4 regions of the Pseudorhodoplanes sinuspersici genome follow, and region 1 is predicted to be linked to each of the others. Evidence: predicted binding sites of a transcription regulator. Region 1 holds the regulator's gene; each other region holds the start of a gene.
What was found. The regulator PhoB, encoded in region 1, activates phosphate uptake and scavenging genes when phosphate is short. The targets are predictions, from matches to a motif close to TGTCATNNANCTGTCAT.
Positions count from the first base shown of each region.

Region 2: a site for PhoB is predicted at 1,270-1,286, ahead of CAK95_RS17240 (esterase-like activity of phytase family protein). Genes of this name have one in related genera too.
Region 3: a site for PhoB is predicted at 2,765-2,781, ahead of CAK95_RS07550 (DUF2794 domain-containing protein). Genes of this name have one in related genera too.
Region 4: a site for PhoB is predicted at 2,008-2,024, ahead of phnC (phosphonate ABC transporter ATP-binding protein). Genes of this name have one in related genera too.

Region 1 is NZ_CP021112.1:1,171,547-1,176,066, forward strand. It holds gene argF (ornithine carbamoyltransferase) at 1-300, opposite strand, end outside; gene CAK95_RS05855 (aspartate aminotransferase family protein) at 300-1,502, opposite strand; gene CAK95_RS05860 (GcrA family cell cycle regulator) at 1,864-2,364, shown strand; gene phoB (phosphate regulon transcriptional regulator PhoB) at 2,467-3,180, opposite strand; gene phoU (phosphate signaling complex protein PhoU) at 3,192-3,905, opposite strand; gene pstB (phosphate ABC transporter ATP-binding protein PstB) at 3,935-4,520, opposite strand, start outside.
Region 2 is NZ_CP021112.1:3,558,880-3,563,399, forward strand. It holds gene CAK95_RS17240 (esterase-like activity of phytase family protein) at 1-1,215, opposite strand, end outside; gene CAK95_RS17245 (hypothetical protein) at 1,494-1,715, shown strand; gene CAK95_RS17250 (ferredoxin reductase) at 1,712-2,473, opposite strand; gene CAK95_RS17255 (sulfite oxidase-like oxidoreductase) at 2,460-3,083, opposite strand; gene CAK95_RS17260 (DUF938 domain-containing protein) at 3,156-3,842, opposite strand; gene CAK95_RS17265 (CopD family protein) at 3,913-4,371, shown strand; gene CAK95_RS17270 (4-carboxy-4-hydroxy-2-oxoadipate aldolase/oxaloacetate decarboxylase) at 4,491-4,520, opposite strand, start outside.
Region 3 is NZ_CP021112.1:1,529,617-1,534,136, forward strand. It holds gene CAK95_RS07535 (Bax inhibitor-1/YccA family protein) at 1-771, shown strand, start outside; gene CAK95_RS07540 (Bax inhibitor-1/YccA family protein) at 985-1,743, shown strand; gene CAK95_RS07545 (GNAT family N-acetyltransferase) at 1,832-2,359, shown strand; gene CAK95_RS07550 (DUF2794 domain-containing protein) at 2,366-2,740, opposite strand; gene CAK95_RS07555 (DUF1223 domain-containing protein) at 3,194-3,943, opposite strand; gene acnA (aconitate hydratase AcnA) at 4,128-4,520, opposite strand, start outside.
Region 4 is NZ_CP021112.1:4,869,488-4,874,007, reverse strand. It holds gene CAK95_RS23730 (porin) at 1-1,264, opposite strand, end outside; gene CAK95_RS23725 (hypothetical protein) at 1,414-1,806, shown strand; gene phnC (phosphonate ABC transporter ATP-binding protein) at 2,123-2,878, shown strand; gene phnD (phosphate/phosphite/phosphonate ABC transporter substrate-binding protein) at 2,909-3,775, shown strand; gene phnE (phosphonate ABC transporter, permease protein PhnE) at 3,772-4,520, shown strand, end outside.

The sequences.
Region 1 (4,520 bases):
GAAGCGCGACATCACCCGCGCCGTATCGGGAATGGATTCGCCGCGGCCGAGTTGCATCTCCGCCCCGGTCAGCATGACCACGTCACCGCCAAGCTGCCGCATCGCGACCTCAAACGAGATGCGCGTACGGGTCGAGGGCTTGTCGAAAATCATGGCCAGAGTCTGACTGGCCAGCGGACGCTTGGCTCTCGTGCCGCCTTTCGATTTCTTCATGGCGCGCGCGGACGCGATAATCGCCCGCAGATCGGCCGACGGGACATCGATCAGATCGATGAAGTGGCGAAGTTTGTGCTTGGCCATCACGATGCAACCTTGTTGGCTGATGGCTGATGGGCGGTGAGGCGTGTACAGGCCCGGTCGATCATGCCGATGGCTTCGGCAATGTCGTCCTCGCTGATGATCAGCGGTGGCAACAGACGCACCACGTTATCGCCGGCCGCGACGGTCAGCAGCTTTTCGGCGCGGCAAGCGGCGACAAGGTCGCCGTTCGGCACGACGCTGCGCAGACCGATCAGCAGACCTTCGCCGCGCACTTCGGAAATGATCGACGCATGGCGATCCTTAAGCTCCGCCAGCCGCTGTTTCAGCAGCAGCGCCATCTTGCGCGAATGATCGAGGAAGCCGGGCGCCAGCACGACATCGAGTACGGCATTGCCGACACGCGTCGCCAGCGGATTGCCGCCGAAGGTCGAGCCATGCGTGCCCACGGTCATGCCCTTTGCCGCTTCGCTGGTCGCAAGGCATGCGCCGATCGGGAAACCGCCGCCGAGCGCCTTGGCCAGCGCCATGATGTCGGGAGAAATGCCGCTGCGCTGATAGCCGAACAATTCGCCGGTGCGGCCGAGACCGGTCTGCACTTCGTCGAAGACCAGCATCAAACCGTGCTCGTCGCACAGCTCGCGCATCGCCCGCATGAATTCACCCGGGACGACGCGCACGCCGCCTTCGCCCTGCACCGGCTCCATGATGATCGCCGCAGTTTCCGGCGTGATCGCCTTCTTCACTGCGTCGAGATCGCCGAAGGCAACCTGTGTGAAGCCGCCGGCCACGGGGCCGAAGCCTTCAAGATATTTCTGCTGGCCGCCGGCGGCGAGCGTCGCCAGCGTGCGGCCATGGAAGGCGCCTTCGAACGTAATGATGCCGACGCGTTCGGGCTGGCCATTGGCCGCATGGAATTTGCGCGCGGTCTTGATCGCCGCTTCCATCGCCTCCGCGCCGGAATTGGCGAAAAAGACCACATCGGCAAAGCTCGCGCTGCACAGACGCTTGGCGAGCTTTTCAGCCTCCGGCATCTGGAACAGGTTCGAGACGTGCCAGAGCTTGTGAGCCTGGTCGGTCAGCGCTTCCACGAGGACAGGATGCGCATGACCCAGCACATTGACGGCAACGCCGGACGAGAAATCCAGATAGCGCTCTCCCGTCGTGGCCGTGAGCCACACCCCTTCTCCCCGCTCAAAAGCGAGTTCGGCACGGGCGTAAGTCGGCAGAAGATGTGAGAGCACGGCGATGGTCCGGCAGAATTTGCGTCCCAAGACGCAGAACAAAAACGAAATATGCCGCCCCGGCGGGCGGCACTTATGCACATTCTAGGTGTGCTCCCCCCGCTGTCAACACACGCGAACGGTAATGCAATGCCGCATTTCGTTGAATAAAGCGAGGAAATGAACACCTTTATGGGGATGTGGCTTCGCGGACTCTTGCGGCCGAGTCCAGCCATCTTGTAGTGTCCCATCTGTCGGATACGACATCTCGTGCGGCGGACCTAAATTCAAATCTACCAGTGGTGTGCGTAGCGTCGGCGGCTTTGCGCTGCCCGATGAGGGATTCGGATTCCGCGAACACCATGCTGACAGGAGAGGCTCAATGACGTGGACGGACGAACGGGTCGAGCAACTCAAAAAGCTCTGGTCGGATGGCCTTTCAGCCAGCCAGATCGCGGCGGAACTCGGCGGAATTACCCGGAATGCGGTGATCGGCAAGGTCCACCGTCTCGGGCTTTCCGGACGGACAAAGGCGCCCTCGGCCAGCGCGCCGCGGCCGCGCAAGCCACGAACGACCCATATGCTGAGGGTCGCAAGACCCGTGGTCCGGGGGAATACGGCCCTGGCGCATGCCTACGCCTATGACTACGAAGTCGAGCCCGAACAGGCGCCGGTCGAAAATGTCGTTCCGATGGGCCAGCGCCGCACCTTGCTCGAGCTCAACGAACAGACCTGCCGGTGGCCGATCGGCGACCCCGCGACCCAGGACTTCTATTTCTGCGGCGGCCATGCACTGACCAGCCTGCCCTATTGCGCCTATCACTCGCGCATCGCCTATCAGCCGCCGGCGGCGCGGCGCGACAAGCGGCCGGCCCATCGCTGAGCATCGCGGCGGACGAGCAGACGAAAGAAAACGCCCCGGACCACAATCCGGGGCGTTTCTTTTTCAGATCATGCGGGTTCAGCGATAGCGCGGATCTATCGATCAGCTCGCCTTGCCGAAGCGATCGTCGATCGAATAGCCCGAGCCACGCACGGTCCGGATCGGATCGCCGTCACGGCCGCGATTGAGCGCCTTGCGCAGCCGACCGACATGCACATCGACCGTGCGTTCGTCGATATAGACTTCGCTGCCCCAGACGCCGTCGAGCAACTGCTCGCGCGTGAAAACGCGGCCCGGACGCTCCATCAGAAATTCCAGCAACCGGAATTCCGTCGGCCCAAGATCCACATCACGGCCACCACGCGAGACCCGCTTCTTCACCCGGTCAAGCTCGATCTCGCCGAGCGTCAGAATATCGGCCAGCCGTTCCGGCCGGGACCGGCGCAGCAGGGCGCGAATACGCGCCACAAGTTCCGGCACCGAAAACGGCTTGGTGACGTAATCGTCCGCACCGGTCGACAGACCGCGCACGCGCTCGCTCTCCTCGCCGCGCGCGGTCAGCATGATGATCGGCATCGACTTGGTTTCAGGGCGCGTCCGCAACCGCCGGCACAGCTCGATTCCCGAGAGACCCGGCAACATCCAGTCGAGCACGACAAGGTCTGGCGTGCTTTCCCGCAGCCGCGTATCGGCATCGTCGCCGCGGGTCACGGTTTCGACCTCGTAACCCTCGGTCTCAAGATTATAGCGCAACAGGAGAGAAAGCGGTTCCTCGTCTTCGACAATCAGGATGCGCGCATTCGGTCCACTCATCATCAGCGTCTCATTCAGCCTTGGATGCCGACGGGCGCAAAGCTGGTGGTGTCGGCTTTCGGACGTTCGAGCGTCAACGGCTCGCCCTTCATCATGTAATGCACCGTCTCGGCGATATTGGTCGCATGATCGCCCATCCGCTCGATATTCTTGGCCGAGAACAGAAGATGGATGCAGAAGGTGATGTTGCGCGGGTCTTCCATCATATAGGTCAGCAATTCGCGGAACAGCGACACGCACATCGCATCGATTTCCTCGTCACGCTTCCACACCTCCATCGCATCGTCGATGTTGCGGGCGGCATAGGCATCCAGCACCCGCTTGAGCTGGGTCAGAACCAGCGTGCCCATATGTTCGACGCCGCGGATCAGCTTCAGCGAGGGGTATTCGCCATTGAGATCCAGCACCCGCTTGCTGATATTCTTGGCCAGGTCGCCGATCCGCTCGATCTCGTTGGCGACGCGCATTGCGCCGACGACCTCGCGCAGGTCGACCGCCATCGGCTGGCGGCGCGCAATCGTCAGAACCGCCTTTTCCTCGATTTCCCGCTGAAGGGTGTCAACCTGCTCGTCCGATGCGATCACCTTGAGCGCCGTGGTCGTATCCCGGCGCGTCAGAGCGTGAACCGACTCGGCAATTTCCTTCTCGGCGAGGCCGCCCATTTCGGCGACCATGCGATTGAGTTCCTGCAGGTCGGCGTCGAAGGCCTTGGTAATATGGTTAGACATTGTCTCGTCCTCGCTCTTGCAGCGGCCGGTCAGCCGAAGCGACCGGTGATGTAATCCTGTGTCCGACGATCATGTGGTGTCGTGAAGACCGTTTCTGTAGGGCCCTCCTCCACCAGATTGCCGAGATGGAAGAAAGCGGTCCGCTGCGATACGCGGGCGGCCTGCTGCATCGAGTGGGTCACGATGATGATCGTGAAGTTCTGCCTCAATTCGTCGATCAGCTCTTCGATACGCGCGGTCGCGATCGGATCGAGCGCCGAACACGGCTCGTCCATCAGGATCACTTCCGGACCCACAGCGATCGCCCGGGCGATGCAAAGACGCTGCTGCTGACCGCCGGAAAGCCCGGTGCCAGGATCGGACAAGCGATCCTTCACCTCTTCGTAAAGACCGGCCCTTTTCAGACTGGCGGTGACGATTTCGTCGAGATCGGCCTTCGAGCGGGCCATGCCGTGAATGCGGGGACCATAGGCCACGTTCTCGTAGATCGACTTCGGGAACGGATTCGGCTTCTGGAACACCATGCCGACACGCGCACGCAACTGCACAACATCGAGGGATTTGTCATAGATATCGAGATTGTCGATCTCGATATTGCCCGTCACCCGCGCCGAC
Region 2 (4,520 bases), 2.4 Mb from region 1:
GATGTCCACATTCTCGATGGTGAAGAACGGAAAAGTCAGCACGCCACCGTTTAATGCTTTTCGCGCCTTCTTGTCAGGATCGGCGATCTTCATCAGGTCGATATGTGCGATCTTCCGCACCGGGCTATTGGCATTAGCGTCCGACATCTCGATCTTGTAGATGCGCTTGAACTTGGCGATATCGTCAAAGCAGTCCGTCCGCTTTTCGCCCGCGGGGCAGGCCTTGTCCGCTGTGCCTTCGCCATCGTCACGCTCGATGATCAGACCGGTCGTGCCGTCGATCATGTTGAAATCGCCGATCGCGTTGCCGTTTTGCTCAAGCACGTATTTCCAGTGCCGGCCGGTCCAGCGCTCACCGGTGACATCGAATTCAAGAATCCGGAGATACGGCTTGCCGTCGGCGGTCTTTTCCCAATCCTTTTTCTCCGCATCCCAGGCCGGACCTTCCAGCAACGCGTAAAGAAATTTGCCATCGGGCGAAGCGGCCATGCCTTCGTAGCCTTTGGAACGGCGTACCGTGAAATTCGCCGGGCCACCGGGTACAGCAGGCGTCGTGACAGAGGGATGATCGGGTGATCGTGCGGGTTTTCCATCGATCATAGTTTCGAATACGGCTTCGATCTTGCCGCTCTTGTCGGTGCGAATGAGATAGGGACCGAACTCTTCCGCGATCCAGAACTTGTCGCCGATCGGCTGAAAGCTTTCGAGGTCGAAATCGGAGCCTGTGAGATAGCGCATGTCCGTGCCCTCATTGGCGATGCGGAATGGCACCTTCTTGTCGGGATCGTGCAGGAAAACAGTCGACAGTCGATCGGCGCTGCCGTTGTCCCAATTGAAACGAAACTGACTCAAAAACAGCATTGCATCGGGTGAATTGGCTTTGCTGCCGAAGCCGTTATCGGTAAGCACCCAGAATGTGCCATCGGGCATACGTTTGATGCCGGAATGGCCTTGTGCCGGCTGCCCTTTGAACGGCAGCTTCACGCCGGTCGGGCGTCCTCTGGATTGGCCTTCGATTGTGGCAATCACATCCACGCGTTTGCCGCTGGTGAATTTGCCGGAGACTTTCAGATCTGATGGTGCGTCCGCTGGCGCATCGATGAAGGTCAGCGCCGGAATGATGATATGCCCCGCAAGGGTTGCGTTGTTTGCATCTGCGAAAGCGGGCGGTGCGACGAATACCGACAGAGCCGCAACGAAAGTTGGTGCGCGCATCGAAGGCCTCCAATGAGAATGTGGCCGTTCTGCATCGTCTCTCGTGTAGTGCCGGTGACATTTGCATGACATCCGCGCGACAGCCCACAAACTGAAACAAAGCTGTTCATCGTTTGTGAACAAGACTCACGTATGCGTGACGCGCGTCTCGCTTCTGACACGTTGTCGACATTGAACCGTCTGGCGCGATGCCTAACACCTCGCGCATGCCGCCATAAGATTCGTGCGGTGATCGACGTACAGGTTTTAATTGTTCTCAAATGGACCGAGGGTGTGGCATGAATTACGTCAAGGCAGCAATTGGGGCTCTGGCCATCATGATGGCGTCTGGCATGATCGCGGATTTCGATGTGTCGGAACGCGATAACGATCTTTACATCACAGTCTGGTCTGTGGACGACCAGCCTGCCGGAAAGCTGCGAAAACATGTCGCAGCCATGCTGCCAAGCAACATCGATGAAGCGAGGATTTCTGTGCTTCGCGACAGCGTTGTCGTCTAGCGGCCCGTGGGGCCGAAGCGTTCGGTCTTGATCAGGGCGCGATCATGTCCGAAAGCGAGCAGGGCATTCGCGGCAGCTTCAACAAAGCCGGTCGGGCCGCAAATGAAGATCTTTGGTCTTTGATCGACGGTAAATCCGGTTTCAGCCAACATCGCAACATCGATGCGCCCTGAATGGCCGATCCATCCCGCTGGTTTTTCGCGGGTCAATGTGTGTGTCACCGCAAGACCGTCATTCCTTGACACCAGACGGTCCAGTTCGTCGCGATAGATGATGTCGCTTTGGGTGCGTGAGGAATAAAGGAGCCTCGCTGGTGTGTTGCTCGCATGTGCGGCCCGGTGGCGCAGCATTGCCATCAGTGGCACGATGCCGGAGCCGCCACCGATGAGAAACAGCGGGCCCTCCAATTTTACCGTCCAGACAAAGTATCGCCCGATCGGTCCGCGCATTTCAAACTTGTCGCCGGCGCGGACTTCATCGGTGAAATAGGGCGAGACCTCGCCGTCCTCGATGCGTTCGACAGTCAGCGCAACATGCTTGTCTTCCGGCGCCGAGGCGATCGAGTAGCTTCGCTGCGCCTGATAGCCATCGTCGGCGGTCAGGCGCACATCGACATGCTGGCCGGGCAGATATTTGGTGAAATCCGGAAGTTTCAGCAGCAGCGTTTTGACGCGTGCCGTTTCGCCGATGACGTCCAGAACTTCGGCGGTCTGCCAGCGCAGCGCCGGCCGCGGCGCCGCTGTATCAGTCACCATCATAACGCTGCTCACGCCACGGATCGCCGTAATTGTGATAGCCGAGCTGCTCCCAGAAGCCAGGCTCGTCCTCTTCGCGAAATTCGATGGCGCGCACCCATTTTGCGCTTTTCCAGAAATAGAGATGCGGCACCAGCAGCCGGGCCGGACCGCCATGCTCTGGCGAAAGCGGCTGACCGTCGAAATGCGTCGCAATCATCGCCTTGCCGTCAATCAGATCTTCCGACGGAACATTGGTCGTATAGCCGCCTTCGCAGGTGATGACTGCGAATGGCGCGGGCGGTTCATTCAAGCCAACGGCTTCCAGCAGGGTATCGATACTGACACCGCGCCAGCGCGTATCGAGCTTCGACCAGCTGGTGACGCAATGAATGTCCACGGTGATGTCGGTTTGCGTCAGCGCGCCGAATTGCGCCCAGTCCCATTCGCAGAGCTTTGTGTCGCCGTCGCCGAGCGAAAATTGCCAGTTGACGAGGTCAGGTTCGGGTGTCGGTCCCGCCGATAAAACAGGAAAGTCCGATGTGAGATGCTGGCCGGGAGGAATGCGCTTGGCATCGGCATCAGCGCGCCGGCGGCCGGAAAATCCACGTGAGATCGGTGTGTCATCATTCATCGGCTGGGCTCATGATCTATTTTTCAGTGGCAGATTACCGCATCTGCGGATGCGTGCCCAATAAGACTTGCGTTAAACTGAATCGTCTTGCGCAGATTCGAAGATCAGGATCATGTTATTGGCCGGCATGGGTGCAATATTGGCCAGCACCAGATTATATTTGTGCGCTTCGTCACGGATGTCGTTGATGTCGCGGACACCCCATTGCGGGTCGCGCGCACGGAGCGAGGCGTCGAAAGCTTCGTTGCTGGGCGCAGTATGCTGGCCATCCTGCTTGAATGGGCCGTAAATGAAGAGCCGTCCGCCGGGATGCAGCCGCTGGGCTGCACCCTGCATCAGGCCTTCAGTCGTTTGCCATGGAGAGATATGCAGCACGTTGGCGCAAAAGATCGCGGTAAGATCGCTGAGCGTCGCTGAATCGTCATCACTTAGTCCCCAATCGGGTGCTGATAGATCGATCCGTCGCGCCGCTTCGATATTCTGTACATGCGCAAGCTGCCGCCAGGCTTCGATACTTTCGAGGTTGCGTGGATGAAGATCACTCGGCCACCAGAGCAGATGCGGCGATCGCCGCGCAAATTCCACGACGTGCTGTCCGGTACCGCTGCCGACTTCGAGCACGTTGCCGGGCTTGTTGTGCAGCCATGGGGACAGCACGCTCCAGATCGGTTCGCAATTGCGATGGAAAGCCGCCGAATCGAGGCGAGCATCGCTCGCCCCAATGGGTGTCGAGGGATTCTGCGGTGGGACTTTGGTCATGCGCTCTTTGTAGACATTTCAATAAGGTTGCATCAAATAGGTCAGCAACGACGTCCGGGACGAGGATACCATGATGCTGATTTTTCTGCTTGGTGCGCACATCCTCGCCGCTGTGTTTTGGGTCGGGGGAATGGCCTTCGCCTATACTATTCTGAGGCCGGCTGCAGGCGCGATTGAGCCGCCGGTTCGGTTGATATTGTGGCGTGACGTCTTCAAACGATTCCTGCCCTGGGTTGCGCTTGCGATCGTTGCGCTGCTGGCGAGCGGTTACGGCATGATGTTTCTCACCTTCGGCGGTTTCCACAAAGCGCCGTTATTCGTGCATGTCATGCAGGGGACGGGCGTCGCTATGATGCTGATCTATCTGCATCTTTACTTTGCGCCCTGGCGGCGGATGCAGGTCGCGGTGCAGGATGCACAATGGCCGTTGGCCGGTCGGCAACTGGCCTCGATCCGCAAACTCGTAGCGATCAATCTCGTTCTGGGGATCGTCACCGTTCTGGTGGGCTCGACCGGCCGCTATTGGTGACGCCCCACTCTCGTCATTCCGGGACGTTCGCCGAAGACGGAAGAGCCCGGAATCCAGTTGTAGTGATCAGAAATGGCTTCCGGGCTCACTTGCTTTTGGCAAGTGCCCCGGAATGACCATCAGACATCTTCCGGATTGTCGACGTAAAC
Region 3 (4,520 bases), 360 kb from region 1:
GGACGCGTGACCCCTGCCATAGACCAGGGCCTGCGCTCCTACATGCTGCACATTTACAATTACATGGCGCTCGGCCTTGCCATTACCGGCCTGGCCGCGCTCGGCATCTACATGCTGTCGATCACCGGCGATGCGGCCTCGGCGGCGAAGGTGCTCCGCAACGGCGCCGAAGTGCCGGCAGCAATCCGCAGCGGCATGTTCCTTACGCCGCTTGGCTATGCCCTGTTCCTCAGCCCGCTGAAATGGGTGGTGATGCTGTCGCCGCTGGCGCTGGTCTTCGTCATCAGCTTCGGGGTGGAGCGTTTCCGCCCGGCCACGGCGCAATTGCTGTTCTGGGCGTTCGCCGCGCTGATGGGCATTTCACTCAGCTCGATCTTCATGGTGTTCACCCACACCTCGATCACCCGCGTGTTCTTTATCACGGCGGCAACCTTCGGTGCGCTGAGCCTGTGGGGATACACGACGCAGCGGGATATCTCCGGCTGGGGTTCGTTCCTGTTCATGGGCCTGATCGGCGTCATTCTTGGAGCGCTGGTCAATTTGATCTGGCCCAATGGCATGCTGCAATTCGTCGTGTCGATCGTCGGCGTGCTGGTCTTCGCCGGCCTCACCGCCTACGACACCCAGCGGTTGAAGAACGAATACGTCTACGGCCAGATGGAAGGCGACACCCGGGAGCGTTCGGCGATCATGGGCGCGCTGTCGCTGTACCTGAACTTCATCAACCTGTTCACGCTCCTGCTGCAACTTCTCGGCCAGCGCGAGGAATAGGCATGACGGAGACGTAACAGCCGGTCTGTCCGCCTCCAAAACGATTAATATTGCCGAAATTTAATAGGCCCCGGCTGGTTCCGGGGCCTTTTGCTTGAGCGGGAACTGCTGGAAACCGTTCGTGCCGTCCATTACATTACGGGCGACCCGGCTGCCGGATTTCCGGCGGCCAGACCGGCCCGGCGGTATCCGGGCGTTCGAGAGGGAATTCCAATGTCGGATTTCGACCGGAATGTCGCCGCCCGGGGCGGTTACGCGGACCGCGCCGTCGCCTACGATGCCGGCCTGCGCGCGCACATGATCCGCGTCTATAACTACATGGCCTCCGCCGTCGCTTTGACCGGCGTTGTGGCCTATCTGACTTTTCAGATGGCTGTCGTGACCAACGACGCGGGCGCGATCACATCACTGACGCCGCTCGGCCAGTTCATGTTCGGCGGCATGTTCATGTGGGTGCTGATGCTGGCGCCGCTGGCCTTGGTGTTCTTCCTAAGCTTCCGCATCCAGACCCTGGACGCCGGAACGGCACGGCTGCTGTTCTTTGTCTATGCCGCGCTTCTTGGTCTGTCGCTTGCGACCATCTTCATGGCCTATACCGCCACATCGATCTCGCGCGTGTTCTTCATCTCCGCCGCCGCCTTCGGTGCACTGAGCCTCTATGGATACACGACACAGCGTGACCTGTCGGGCATGGGCTCGTTCATGATCATGGGTCTGATCGGCATCATCATCGCGAGCCTCGTCAACCTGTTCCTGAAGTCGAGCGGCCTCGACTGGGCGATCTCGGTGATCGGCGTCCTTGTCTTCGCCGGCCTGACCGCCTGGGATACGCAGAAGATCAAGGAGATGTATGACGGGAACGATGACAGCCAGTCCGCCGGACGCAAGGCGGTGATGGGCGCGCTGTCCCTGTACCTCGACTTCATCAACCTGTTCCTGATGCTGCTGCGTCTGGCAGGCGACCGCCGCTAACGCGAGCATTGGCCCAAGTGATACGACAACGCCCCGGTCCAAAAGCCGGGGCGTTGTCTTTTGTACTCCTAACCCCTGCTGAAACTTCATGTCTCCTGCCGTTATCATCCGCACCGCCACGCCCGCCGATATCGATGACATCACCGCAATCTACGCCCACGCCGTAGAGCACGGCACCGCCTCCTTCGAGATCGAGCCGCCGACCATCGCGGAAATGGCGATGCGTCAGAAAAATTTGCTGGATGGCGGCTTTCCCTACCTCGTCGCTGATGTGGGCGGTACCGTAGCGGGTTATGCCTATGCCGGGCCGTATCGGCCGCGCATCGCTTACCGTCACACCGTCGAGGACAGCGTCTATGTCAGTCCGCGTGCCACACGCCGCGGGATCGGTCGCTTGCTTTTGACGGAACTGATGACAAGGTCGGAAGCGTGCGGCTTTCGCCAGGTGGTCGCGGTGATCGGCGATTCGCAGCAGACCGCATCGATTGAATTGCACCGGAGCCTTGGATTTTCGCCGGTTGGGACGCTTAAAAACATTGGCTTTAAGCACGGACGCTGGCTCGACACCGTGCTCATGCAGCGCCCGCTCGGTCAGGGCGCGGACGCTCCGCCGTAATTGCCGTCAGACGGCGACCAGACTGAGCTTCTTGTCGAAGACCCGCAAAACGCGTTCAAGTTCGTGACCGCGGCGCATGATCAACCCCGTCGCAGAAATCACACTATAAGCACCCTGCCGGCGTGCCAGTTTCGGATCCTTTTCGATGCGATAGAGCGGCACTTCCGAGGCACGGCGAAACACCGAAAATACGGCGCGGTCTTTTGTGAAATCGATGGCGTAATCGCGCCATTCGCCTTCGGCGACTTTACGGCCATAGACATTCAGGATGCGGTCGAGTTCGCGACGATCGAATTTCACGTGACTGACCGGTGCGGGCGCCGACGCAGCAACTGCGCCCGCGCGTGGCTGGCTGGGTTCGGTTTCGCCCGTTAAGCTCATGGGCACCTCCTTCCTTCCTGTTTCGTGACAAGTTTATGATTGCCCTTGCGGCGTCGCGCCGCAAGACCCCTCATACGCATCAAAGCGCGGGTATCACGAAAAGAAAAATGCATGGCAATTCAAACGTGTGATGCGATAACGCGGGGTCACGGCTTCGTGCAACGGACCACAATAAGGCCCAATTTCGGTCCTGCACTCGCCCCTATAGACTGCAAGATGTAGAGCTTACGACCCGGTCCGGAAGAGCTTCGGATTCCTCAGCCCCCAGCCCCCCGGGGTTCAACGGATCGGGTCAATTCTACCGCGTACGGTTCAATCCCCAATTGCTTCAAGGCCGGCTTCCGCCGGCCTTTTTTTATTCTGCAATTTTTTGGATACGCTATTAGAGAAACATCTAAAGCGTTTTCGAGCGAAGTGGGCACCGGTTCGCGTGAAGAAAACGCGTCAAAACATCTAGCGGAGCTCTGCCGCTCCGCCGCCCAAGACATTGCCGGGTGCTTCAAACTTTCCGGCTTGAACCACGGCCACCATTGCATCGACATCGATTCCGCTTTTCACGACGTCCGACACCGATTTGGTGAATTGTAGTGCGTCACCATTCCAGTTGCCAAGTTTGACCCAGCCACGCACCACATTCGTATACGTCACAGTATGTCCGCGGTTTTCGCCGCGACCGATTTGCACCGGCACCTGCCGTTTAATGGGACAGAGCCACACCTCACCGGACTGGCCGGGTACTTTTGCGGCTGCGACATCGACGGTCACCTTGCCATTGGCAATGGCGACGTTCACCGGCAATGCTATAGCGGCGCTTTTGCGCGCTGTGCTCACGGCGCGTTCGATCGCAGCCTTGTCATTGCCAAGAACATGGGTCACGCCGTTGATGACGGCCTGCGGGGTGTAAACCGCGCGATCGCCACGCAAACCGGCATAAGCCCGTTGCCGCTTGGAATGGCCCGGCAGCGCCAACGTGTCCTTCCAGCCGAGATAATCCCAATAATCGACCGACAAACTAATCGGCAGGATCGTCGGATCCTTTGCCAATTCGCCGAGGAGCTTGTCAGCGGCCGGACAGGACGAACAACCTTGACTGGTAAAGAGTTCAACAACGACACGTGAATCGGCAGCGGCCCGGCCGGGCGTAAGCGCAATCAAGGCGCCACAAATCGCAACGAGAAGCGTTGTGAATACCCGATAATGCATAAGGCTGTAACTCAACGACTCACAATGAAATGCCTGCGCCGCCACGTCCCTGATAATGGCAGCGGCCATAGCCTGCCACTCAATTCCAAGTGACAGGCTGTGATCGCATCATTGATGATCGGCAGAACAGCGGCAAGACCGGCGCTATGCGAGACGCCGGTCTTTTTTACCTCAGGTTGAGCGCTCAGGCCGCAAGCTGACGCAGCACGTATTGCAGGATGCCGCCATTCTTGAAGTATTCTAATTCGTCCAGCGTATCGATCCGGCAAATCAGCGGTACCTCTTTCTTGGTGCCGTCTGCCATCTCAATTTCTGCCGTCAGCGTCTGGCGCGGCCGCAAATCTCCCTCAATCCCGCGAATTGTGACTTGCTCGCTGCCGTTCAGGCCAAGAGTTTGCCAGGATGTGCCCTCTTCAAACACCAGCGGCAACACACCCATGCCCACGAGATTGGAGCGATGGATGCGCTCGAAGGATTGCGCGATCACCGCGCGAACGCCGAGCAAAACCGTACCTTTCGCCGCCCAATCGCGCGACGAGCCAGTGCCGTATTCCTTGCCGGCAAAGATCACGAGCGG
Region 4 (4,520 bases), 2.3 Mb from region 1:
TGCCGTTGGAACCGCGGATAGCGGCGCCAGCGAAAGCGGTGTCGATCTGCGAGTAAGCCACTTCAACACCGATATCGAGGTTCCGCACCGGGTTCCACATGGTGCGCGAAGACACGCGCCACAGGGAGTAATCCGGGTCGCAGTTCGTGACAGCCACGAAGCCGGAGGCCGCGCAGGTGCCGCCGCCAGTTGCCGCGATCATCGCCTTGGCCTGATCGCTGTAGCTTACGTTCAAGTAGGCACCGACGATCGAGGTCCGCAGGCTCGGGGTCCAGTAGTGCTCAAAGGCCAGCGTGCCGCCCCAGGCTTCGGTCAGTTCGAGACCTGAGCCAGTCACGAAGATCGCATCAGGATCCGCACCGAAGGCAATGCCCTGCTTATGGATGAAGTTGGTGGTCGAGTTGCCGTAGGCCACGAAGCCGACTGCACCCTTCGAGTACGCGATGACGCCGGACAGTGTGTCCTTGGCATCCCACGGCATCTTCAGGGTCAGACCGCCGCCGACGCCCCAGCCCCATTCGTCGCCAGGATGATCGCAGACGGTGGTGTTCGCATTCTGGCAGGAGAAGCCCGGTGTCGCACCCGCGTAGTAACGAGCACCAACCTTGTGCAGGCCACCCATGATCTGGGCCGAACCCCAGGCCTGGTCGACGCGGATGTTACCGACGATGTCGGGTACGCTCTGGCCTTTTAGGTCCGACGCACCGCCCAAGTTGACGTTGACAAGGTCATTTACGCCCTTGCTGCGGGCATTGGAGTCTTCGATCGAGATCGTGGCCGATAGGCCGTTGCCGAACTGCCAGGTATAGGCCGCAACGTTGTGGCCGGACGGACCGGACGAACCGTCAAGACCGAGCGGCACGAGGCCGTAAGCGGCACCGTTATAGAAGCCGAAGAAGGTGTCCGAACGGCCGAAGGTGAAGCCGGCGAACTGGATGAAGGCGCGCTCGAGAGCGATGGCGTTCTGAATGCCACCGTTGTCGGCATCAGCCGAGCCGTTCAGGAAGTTGAAGCCGAAGCTGAAGTACGAGCGCAGGGTGCCGTATTCGGTCTGCGTGCGCACGTCGCCGGTCAGGCGGAAACGAGCCTGCTGACCGAAGGTCTGGCTATTACGGGTGAAATGGCCTGACGGATTGCGGTCGGCGTAATGGCCGCTGACGTCGTTATGATAGGCCTCGTAACGGACATAGCCACCGATCTTGATGCAGGTGTCTGTACCCGGAATGTAGTAGTAGCCGACGCCATAAAGGCTACAGATCTTCACGTACTCGAAAATGATTGTTCCAGTTTGAATTGGAATCTTGTCATCTACCGATAGCGAAAGACTCGGGCACGCGAGCGAGGCACCGGACGGAGATTGTGCAGCGCACTGCGTCTCGTATTTCGAGACGATTGAGGTGTTGAGGGGGCGAATTGCTGAGTCATCTGCCATGGAGCAGTAGCGATCTGGAAAGTGTCGAGCGCGCCCTGACGCGCTATCGGATGACGGGGCTCGAAGCCAATTTCAATCTCGATCGGTACGACGAGGGAATCGTCACCATCTCGCAGATCGATCCGAGCGTCGTCGATGCGCCACTTGTGATGTTCGAAATCCACAAGCTGGAGCGTCCGGATACGGCGGGGCGTCCGCATTGGGTGTTGCAAATCCGGTCCATCGACGGAAGAACCCAGGAGCTGAAGCAGCATGGTTGCGTTGCTTCGTCCGTTCTCGTCTTTGCCATCGCCAAGGCGGAGAAGGATCTGAAGGACGGCCTGGTGAACACCGACAGTTTCGATCTCGCTGCGAACCTGTACTGGCTGAAATAGCGGCGGCGTCTCGCATCGGCGATGCCATTGCCTGCGTGACCCAGGCGGCATGGATCGTCAGCGTGCAACAATCCTCACCTAAACTGATCGCGCCGGCGCAATGATATGGCGCTGCCGTGCGGATCACATGATGCGTCCGGGGTTTGTCGAGTCGCCTGCGCCCAACTGACACAGCACCTCAAATCCACAACGGCGATCGTTTGTCATGGAGGTGTCATCGGCAAGCGATAGGTAGCGATTGTCGAACGAACGTCCGGTTTGTTCGGAAAATGCAATCAACCGGGGGCGGGCCGATTTCGTGAAGGACGCGCGACCAGTGCTGACATTGCAGGATGTCGCGGTGACCTACGCCAATGGTGTCGCGGCGCTGGCGCCGACCAGCCTGTCCATCCCGAAGGGGCGCTTTCTGGTTCTGCTCGGCCCGTCGGGCGCCGGAAAGTCGACGCTGCTCCGCTGCATGAATGGTCTCGTCAGGCCGGTTCAGGGCGAGGTGATCGCCGGGGGCAGGGGCTCGATCTTCAGGAGCCACAAGACCCTGCGTGAGCACCGTCGCCGCACGGGCATGATCTTTCAGCAGCATCATCTCATCGGCCGCCTGTCGGCCTTGCAGAATGTGCTGATGGGACGCATCGCCGAGCACAATGCCTTGCGGTCAATGCTGCCATTGCCGCGCACCGACAGATTGATCGCGCTGCAAGCGCTGGAGCGTGTGGGTCTGCTGGATCGTGCGCTCCATCGCGCCGATCAATTGTCCGGCGGACAGCAACAGCGCGTCGGTATCGCCCGGGCGATGGCGCAACGGCCTGAAATCATTCTGGCGGACGAGCCGGTTGCAAGCCTCGATCCGGTTGCCGGCGAGAGGGTTCTCGCCGATCTGCACCGCATCTGCCGGGAGGACGGCATCACAGCCATCGTCAGCTTGCATCAGGTGGATCTCGCGCGGCGCTTTGCCGACCGGATCATCGGCCTGTCGAGCGGCCGGATCATTTTCGACGGTTCGCCGGCGCAGCTCGGCGCCTCGATGATCGATGAGATCTATGTCGCGGCTTCGCCACGCAGGGCCGCTGCCTGACAAACCCGCATCACGAAAAGGAACTGCATCATGAAGCGTCGCACTTTTTTGCTCGGCTGCGCGGCCGCTGGTCTCAGTATCGGCTTTGCACAGGCGCAAACGCAGAATCCAGCCAAGCTGCGGGTGGCATTGCTGCCCGATGAGAACGCCTCGACGCTGATCCAGAATGCCCAGCCGCTGAAGAAATACCTCGAAGACACGCTGAAGAAGGAGATCGAACTCGTTGTCACGACCGATTATTCCTCGATGATCGAGGCGATGCGGTTCGGCCGCATCGAGGTCGCGTATTTCGGCCCGCTCTCCTATGTGCTGGCCAAGTCGAAGGCGCCGGGAATTGAGCCCTTCGCCGTCGGCGTGTCCAAAGGGTCCCCGACCTATAAGAGCGTCATCATCGCGTTGGCCGATGGGCCGGTGAAGTCGATCGCCGATATCAAGGGCAAGATCATGGGCTATGGCGATTTCGCCTCGACCTCGAGCCATCTGATTCCGCGCGCCTATCTCGCCCGCAACGGCCTCGTCGGTGACAAGGACTACAAGTTCGCCAATCTCGGCGCGCATGACGCCGTGGCGCGTGCCGTGCAATCCGGCCAGGTGCAGGCGGGTGGCCTCAGTCAGGAAATCTTCAATGCGCTCGTCGCCAAGGGGACGATCGACGGCAAGAAACTCGTCGTCCTTGCCGAGAGCGATCCGATCCCGAATTATCCGATGGTGATGCAGGGCAATCTCGCCCCCGAACTGAAAACGCAGATCACCTCCGCCTTCATCGGCCTGAAGGATCCGGCAATCCTGAAAACGTTCCGCGCCGAAGGCTTCGTCGCCACCGACGATAAGGCCTATGACATCCTGCGGGACACGGCGAAGATACTCGCGCTCGATCTGTCGAAGTTCAAGGGATGAGCGAGATCGCCCGATATAACGCGATCCTTGAAAAGGACGGCACCGCGCATCTGAGGCGCGGTGCCGAGATCGCGATCATCCTGTGCCTTGTCGCCGGCGCCATGTGGCTGACAGGCCTGCTCGATCCGGTGCGGCTTGCGGATGCGTGGCCGGCGATCCGGCAGCTTTCCGCCGAGATGTTTCCGCCCGACTTCAGCCGTTACCAGGCATGGCTGAAGCCGCTCGCCGATACGCTGGCGATGTCGATTGCCGGAACCGCCCTGGCGGTCTTTTTCTCACTGCCGCTTGGATTGCTGGCGGCGCCGAACACGACACCCAATCGCATTGCCTATCGGCTGGCGCGGCTGATCCTCAACCTCCTGCGCTCGATTCCCGAACTGATCATGGGCATCATCTTCGTCGCCATGGTCGGCTTCGGGGCGCTGCCCGGCGTGCTGGCGCTCGGCATTCACTCGATCGGCATGGTCGGCAAGTTCTTCGCCGAGAGCATCGAGCATGTCGATCCGAAGCCGATCGAAGCGGCCCGCGCAGCCGGCGCCTCGCCATTCCAGGTGATCTGGCATGCGGTGCTACCGCAGGTGATGCCGCAACTCGCCGATACCACGATCTACCGCTGGGAATACAATTTCCGCGCGTCAACGGTGCTTGGTGCGGTCGGCGCCGGCGGTATCGGTTTCGAGCTGATCGCAGCCTTGCGCGTCCTGGAATACGCGCAGGTTTCGGCCATCCTGATCTGCATCTTCCT